Linked DNA regions of Spiractinospora alimapuensis. The protein of the gene in region 1 interacts with the protein of each later gene in a pairwise test. Links are inferred from orthologs where the notes say so. Each region holds a gene or a part of one and is shown on either strand. Other genes may lie near its edges. The genes, in order: lpdA and J4H86_RS20140.

Evidence for each region.
Region 2: the proteins of lpdA (region 1) and J4H86_RS20140 interact in binary tests that used the Escherichia coli proteins (3 or more experiments, as listed by UniProt). The link is inferred for Spiractinospora alimapuensis from one-to-one orthologs.

Annotation. Positions count from the first base shown.
Region 1 is NZ_CP072467.1:1,221,842-1,224,986, forward strand. The notes cover bases 118-2,945. They hold lpdA (dihydrolipoyl dehydrogenase), read left to right. Parts: upstream 118-757; coding sequence 758-2,134; downstream 2,135-2,945. Other genes in these bases: J4H86_RS05650 (leucyl aminopeptidase), read left to right, coding at 118-676; J4H86_RS05660 (2-oxo acid dehydrogenase subunit E2), read left to right, coding at 2,212-2,945. Also shown: more of J4H86_RS05650, read left to right, coding at 1-117; more of J4H86_RS05660, read left to right, coding at 2,946-3,145. UniProt on the Escherichia coli protein: Lipoamide dehydrogenase is a component of the glycine cleavage system as well as of the alpha-ketoacid dehydrogenase complexes.
Region 2 is NZ_CP072467.1:4,304,915-4,308,226, reverse strand. Bases 32-3,026 are described here. They hold J4H86_RS20140 (UvrD-helicase domain-containing protein), read right to left. Parts: upstream 2,699-3,026; coding sequence 365-2,698; downstream 32-364. Other genes in these bases: J4H86_RS20135 (DUF418 domain-containing protein), read left to right, coding at 2,958-3,026. Outside these bases: more of J4H86_RS20135, read left to right, coding at 3,027-3,312. UniProt on the Escherichia coli protein: A helicase with DNA-dependent ATPase activity. Unwinds DNA duplexes with 3'-5' polarity. Translocates on single-stranded DNA with 3'-5' polarity. Initiates unwinding more efficiently from a nicked substrate than double-stranded DNA.

The DNA.
Region 1 (3,145 bases):
TACGGCCATGGAGTGGATGAAGAGTGACATGGGCGGTGCCGCGGCGGTGCTGGCCACGCTGCGCGCCACGGCGCTGCTGCGTCCCGCCGTCAACGTCGTGGGCTACCTGGCCATCGCCGAGAACATGCCCAGCGGGACGGCGCAGCGGCCGTCCGACGTCCTGCGCGTCTACGGTGGCACCACGGTGGAGGTGCTCAACACCGACGCCGAGGGGCGTCTCGTCATGGCCGACGCGCTGGTGCGGGCCCAGGAGGACTCCCCGGACATCGTCGTGGATGTGGCCACTCTCACCGGCGCCCAGCTCGTGGCGTTGGGCACGCGCGTGTTCGGTGTCATGTCCAACGACGCCGAGCTTCGTGGCAGTGTGGTGTCCGCGGCCGACACCGCCGGTGAGGACGCGTGGCCCATGCCGCTGCCGGCCGAACTGCGCAAGGGTCTGGACTCGTCCGTCGCCGACATCGCCAACGTTCCCGGGGAACGGTGGGGCGGGATGTTGGTCGCGGGGCTGTTTTTGCAAGAATTCGTGGCGGACGGAGTTCCGTGGGCGCACCTGGACATCGCGGGACCCGCGTTCAATCAGGGTTCCCCGCACGGGTACACCCCCAAGGGGGGAACGGGTGCGGCAACCCGCACCCTGGTGGGCCTCATCGAGGCCCAGGCCGCTCAACAGAACTGATCGGCCACTGACGACACATGGCGTGGGGGCTGTTGGCCAGCCCCCACGTCGGAACCACAAGCCAAGAGGAGTGTCCTTCCCGTGAGCGACAGCGGCGGAACCTTCGACCTCGTCATACTGGGCGGCGGCAGCGGCGGCTACGCCGCGGCGCTCCGCGCGGCCGAACTGGGCATGAGCGTGGCCTTGATCGAGAAGGACAAGGTCGGCGGAACCTGCCTGCACTACGGCTGTATCCCGACCAAGGCGCTGCTGCACGCCGCCGAGGTCGCCGACTCCTCGCGCGAGAGCGAGACCTTCGGGGTCAAGAGCACCTTCGAGGGCATCGACATGGCCGGCGTCAACGCCTATCGCGAGAAGATCATCGCGGGCCCGTACAAGGGGCTCTCCGGGCTGATCAAGTCCCGCGGGATCACCACCGTGGAGGGCCACGGGACGCTCACGGCCCCCAACCAGGTCACCGTCGACGGCACTGTCTACGAGGGCCGCAACATCCTGCTGGCCACCGGGTCCAAGACCAAGACCATCGGTCTGGACATCGACGGGACCCGGCTGATCGACAGCGAGCAGGCGCTGCGGCTGGACTACGTGCCCAAGTCCGCCATCGTGCTGGGCGGCGGCGTGATCGGGGTCGAGTTCGCCAGCGTGTGGCGCTCCTTCGGCGCCGAGGTCACCATCGTCGAGGCACTGCCCCACCTGTTGCCCTCGGAGGACGAGGACAGCTCCAAGCTGTTGGAGCGGGCCTTCCGCAAGCGGGGCATCAAGTTCGAGCTGGGCACTCCCTTCGAGAGCCACAAGATCACCGACTCCGGGGTCTCCGTCACGCTCCAGGGCGGCAAGACGTTGGAGGCCGACGTCATGCTGGTGGCGGTGGGACGCGGACCGGTGTCGGAGGGGCTCGGCTACGAGGAGCAGGGCATCAGCCTGGATCGTGGCTTCGTCCTGGTGGACGAGAACCTGCACACGGGCGTGGGCAACATCTACGCCGTCGGTGACCTGACCCCCGGCCCGCAGCTCGCGCACGTGGGCTTCGGCGAGGGGATCTTCGTCGCCGAGCAGATCGCCGGTCTCAACCCCGTGCCGATCGACTACGACGGTGTCCCGCGCGTCACCTACAGCGACCCCGAGGTCGCCTCGGTCGGACTCACGTCCAAGGTCGCCCAGGAGCGCGGGTACGAGACCGAGGAATACACGTTCAACCTCGCGGGTCTGGGCAAGGCACGCATCCTCAACACTCAGGGTGCGCTCAAGATGATCTCCGCGAAGGACGGGCCGATTCTCGGTGTCCACGTCGTCGGCAGCCGCGTCGGCGACCTCATCACGGAGGGGCAGCTCCTGTACAACTGGGAGGCCCTGCCCTCCGAGGTGGCGCAGCTCATCCACCCGCATCCCTCGATGTCGGAGGCGATGGGTGAGGCGGCTCTGGCGCTCACCGGGAAGCCCCTCCACACCCACGACTGATGGTTGACGGGGTGGCGCCCTCCTAGCGCCACCCCGTCGTTCCGCACAACCAGGTACAGCAGACCAGCGAGGAAGTCATGTCCACTCCCGTCACACTGCCCCCCCTCGGAGAGAGCATCACCGAGGGAACCGTCACCCAGTGGCTCAAGAAGGAGGGTGACACTGTCGACGTGGACGAGCCGCTGCTGGAGGTCTCCACCGACAAGGTCGACACCGAGATCCCCTCCCCCGCCGCCGGCGTTCTCTCCCGGATCATCGTGGCCGAGGACGAGACCGTCGAGGTGGGCGCCGAGATCGCGGTGATCAGCGCGTCCGGCGAGGCCGGCGCTGCCGCCGCCCCCGAGCAGACCACGCCCCCGGCCCCCGAACCGACCCCCGAGCCCACGCCGGAACCCACGCCGGAGCCGGTCGCGCAGGCCGAGCCGACGCCCGCTCCCGCGACGCCCCCGGCTCCGCAGGCCCAGACCGCCCCGCCTGCTCCGCCGGCCCCGGTCGCCGAGCAGCCGGAGCGGCTGGGCACGCCGCCGCGGCCGACGCGTGACGAGGTCACGCCCTCCGTCGACGTGGGGACGATGGACGCCGGCGCCGTTCGCCGGTCGGACGCGGCCAGCGAGTCCTACCTGACGCCCCTGGTGCGCAAGCTGGCGGCCGAGCGGAGTGTGGACCTGAGCACGGTGACGGGAACCGGTGTTGGCGGCCGGATCCGTAAGCAGGACGTCCTCGCCGCCGCGGAGCGTCAGGCGTCCGCGCCGGCCGCCGCCCCCACCCGGATCGTCACACCGGACACGACGCTGCGGGGCCGCACGGAGAAGATGTCGAGCCTGCGCCAGTCGATCTCCCAGCGGATGGTGGAGTCACAGCGCACCTCGGCCCAGGCGAACCAGGTCATCGAGGTCGACGTGACCCGCGTCGCGCGGCTGCGGGAACTGGCCAGCGCGGAGTTCCAGGCCCGTGCCGGGGTCGCGCTGACCTACTTCCCGTTCTTCACCCTCGCCACGGTGGAGGCCCTCA
Region 2 (3,312 bases), 3.1 Mb from region 1 along the record:
AGCACCCGCTCGCCAATCTCGCAAATTCGAGATTTTTGAGTGAATTCCTTTTCAGGGCTTTCGCTTCTTTCGTAGAGATTACCATTTGATTCTCTCTACTTTGTCCCGGCGTCCGGCCCGCGCTGAAGCGCGTCGGTCTCCGGGGCAACCCCCCCAGTCTACCCATCCCGTTCACCCTGTCAAACGACCGAGTGTGTGATCTGGGAAGCTCTCCCGACACGACGAGATGCCCCGAAGGGACTCGATGTGCTCCAGAGGGAGGGAGAGTGTCGGCACGCCCGCGTTGCGCGTTCGTTTCGCTCGACTTCTTCGAGATTAACAGAGCGGGAAGACTCCTTCATCCCGTTCCGCCGCGCGGTCTAGCTCACAGCTTCTCGACCGGTGCGTAGCCCAGGAGGAGGTCCTTGCTGCCGACGTCCCCACCGAAGTCGATGCGTACCCGGCTGCGTTCGCCGCTGCCCTCCACCTCGAGAACGGTTCCCAGCCCGAACGAGTCGTGGGTGACGCGGTCCCCTGCCGCCAACGACGGGACGTTGCGCGCGCTGCGCGCCCGCGGCGGAGCCGGTCTGCCTGCCGAGACCATGGATCGAGACTCCGCGCCCGTGCGCTGCCAGTCCATGAGGTCGCCGGGAATCTCCGCCAGGAATCGGGACGGTGGGTTGTAGCTGGGTGTCCCCCACGCGCTGCGTACGGCCGCCCTGCTGATGTGCAGCCGGTGCTTCGCCCGAGTGATGCCGACGTAGGCCAGCCGACGTTCCTCTTCCAGCTCGTTGCGGTCCCCGAGGGTTCGCATGTGCGGGAAGACGCCGTCCTCCATTCCGGTCAGGAAGACGACAGGGAACTCCAGTCCCTTGGCGGCGTGCAGCGTCATCAACGTGACTACTCCGTCGCCCTCGTCCTCTTCCACCTGGTCGGCGTCGGCGACCAGAGCCACCTGTTCCAGGAAGTCCACGAGGGTGGGCGGGCCGGGTTGGTCCGCCGATTCCTCCCCTTCGTCGGCGCCTTCCTCGGCCACCACAGACTCGGCGCCGGACTGGGTGGTCTCGTCCTGCGCGGTGTCCTCCGGGTAGAGGGGTCCGGTGAAGGTCTGCTCGAACTCCCGGGCGACCTCCACGAACTCCTCCAGGTTCTCCACCCGGCTCTCGTCCTGGAGGTCCTTGGAGTTGGTGAGTTCTTCCAGATAACCGGTCCGTCGCAGCACGGCCTCGATGATCTCGGCCGGCGAGCTCGTGGGGACGAGCTCCATGAGCTCGTCCAGCAGGGCGACGAACTGGCCGATGGCCTTCACCGAGCGGGTGGCCACACCGGGCGCCTCGTTCGCTCGGCGTAGGGCCGCCGCGAACGAGATTCGCTCGCGCGCGGCGAAGACCTCGACGGTGGCCTCCGCGCGGTCACCGATCCCCCGCTTCGGAACGTTGAGGATGCGGCGCAGCGCCACGGTGTCGTCCGGGTTGGCCAGCACGCGCAGATAGGCCAGGACGTCGCGGATCTCCTTGCGCTCGTAGAAGCGCACCCCGCCGACGATCCGGTACGGAAGCCCGTGCCGGATGAAGATCTCCTCGAGCACCCGGGACTGCGCGTTGGTGCGATAGAAGACCGCGACGTCACCCGGCCGACAGTCCCCGGCGTCGGTGAGTCGGTCGATCTCACTGACGACGAACGAGGCCTCGTCGTGCTCGTTGTCGGCGACGTATCCGACGATCGCGGCGCCCGTCCCCACCTCCGACCAGAGGTTCTTGGGTTTTCGGTCCGTGTTTTGGCTGATGACCGCGTTGGCCGCGCGCAGGATCGTGTTCGTGGACCGGTAGTTCTGTTCCAGCAGCACGGTCCGCGCGTTCGGGTAGTCCCGCTCGAACTCGACGATGTTGCGGATCGTCGCGCCCCGGAAGGCGTAGATGGACTGGTCGGCGTCGCCGACGACGCAGAGCTCCGCCGGTTCGATCTCCGGCGCGCCGTCGTCGGTCGGCCGCGGGGGCGTGGCGAGGGTGCGGACCAGCTCGTACTGGGCGTGGTTGGTGTCCTGGTACTCGTCGACCATGATGTGCCGGAACCGCCGCTGGTAGTGCTCCGCCACGTCGGGGAACAGCTCCATGAGGTTCACGGTCAACATGATGAGGTCGTCGAAGTCCATGGCCCCGGCCTCCTGCAGCCGGCGCTGGTACAGCTTGTACGCCTGGGCGAGGACGCGTTCGCGGTCGTTGTCCGCGCGGGCCTCGAAGGTGTCGTAGTCGACGAGCTCGTTCTTCAGGTTGGAGACCTCGGCCGAGAAGGACCGCGGGGGGTACCTCTTGGTGTCGAGGTCGAGCTCACGGCAGACGAGCTGCATCAGCCTCTGGGAGTCGCCCGAGTCGTAGATGGTGAAGTTGCTCGGGTAACCCAGACGCGTTGCCTCCCGGCGGAGAATCCGCACGCAGGCCGCGTGGAACGTCATGATCCACATCGTGCGCGCGACGCGTGCGCCCAGGAGGCCTTCGATCCGTTCCCGCATCTCGGCCGCGGCCTTGTTGGTGAACGTGATCGCGAGGATCTCACCGGGCCGCACATCACGCTCTCGCAGCAGGTAGGCGATGCGATGGGTGAGAACACGGGTCTTTCCGGACCCGGCTCCCGCGACGATCAGCAGGGGCGACCCCTGGTGCGTCACCGCGTCGCGCTGTGCGGCGTTCAGGCCTTCGAGGAGTGATTCATGGACCGACACGCACTCCAGCCTAGGCGCTCGGAATCGGACACGTTGCTTTAGTTCAGCGGGACCGTTGGCCCCACTCTCGCCGTCCACGCCGCCCGGTCGGCGGACGGTCCCGTCGGCCCACGAGGCCTCCCGTCGCGGTATGGGATCGCCAGGTCGAGAGGCGAGGGGAAGGGACTTACCAGGGCGAACACCGTGAATTCCCGGAAAGATCGGAAATGCCCCCTGGGGAGGACTGCGTTCGGCGACGGTCAGATGACACGATGAGGTCATGGCATCGGAGCCCGAGCACACCCCTCTTCAGGCAACCGCCGAACAGACGGCCGCATCCCGCCCCCAGACCCCGGCCCCCGGCCCGACCCGTGCCGCGGAGCGGGCGCTCGCGCCCGACCTCGCGCGGGGGTTCATGCTGCTGCTGATCGCCCTCGCGAACACGCCCTGGTACCTCTGGGGCCGCGCCTACGTCGACACCACGATCCACCCGCCCGACGGATCGACGGTGGACCGATTCGTGCAGGCGGTCATCCTCACCGGGGTCGATGGTCGCGTCTATCCGATGTTCGCGTGTCTGTTCGGATACGGCATGGTCCAGCTACTCCAGCGGCAGGTGCGGCTCGGTGAGTCGG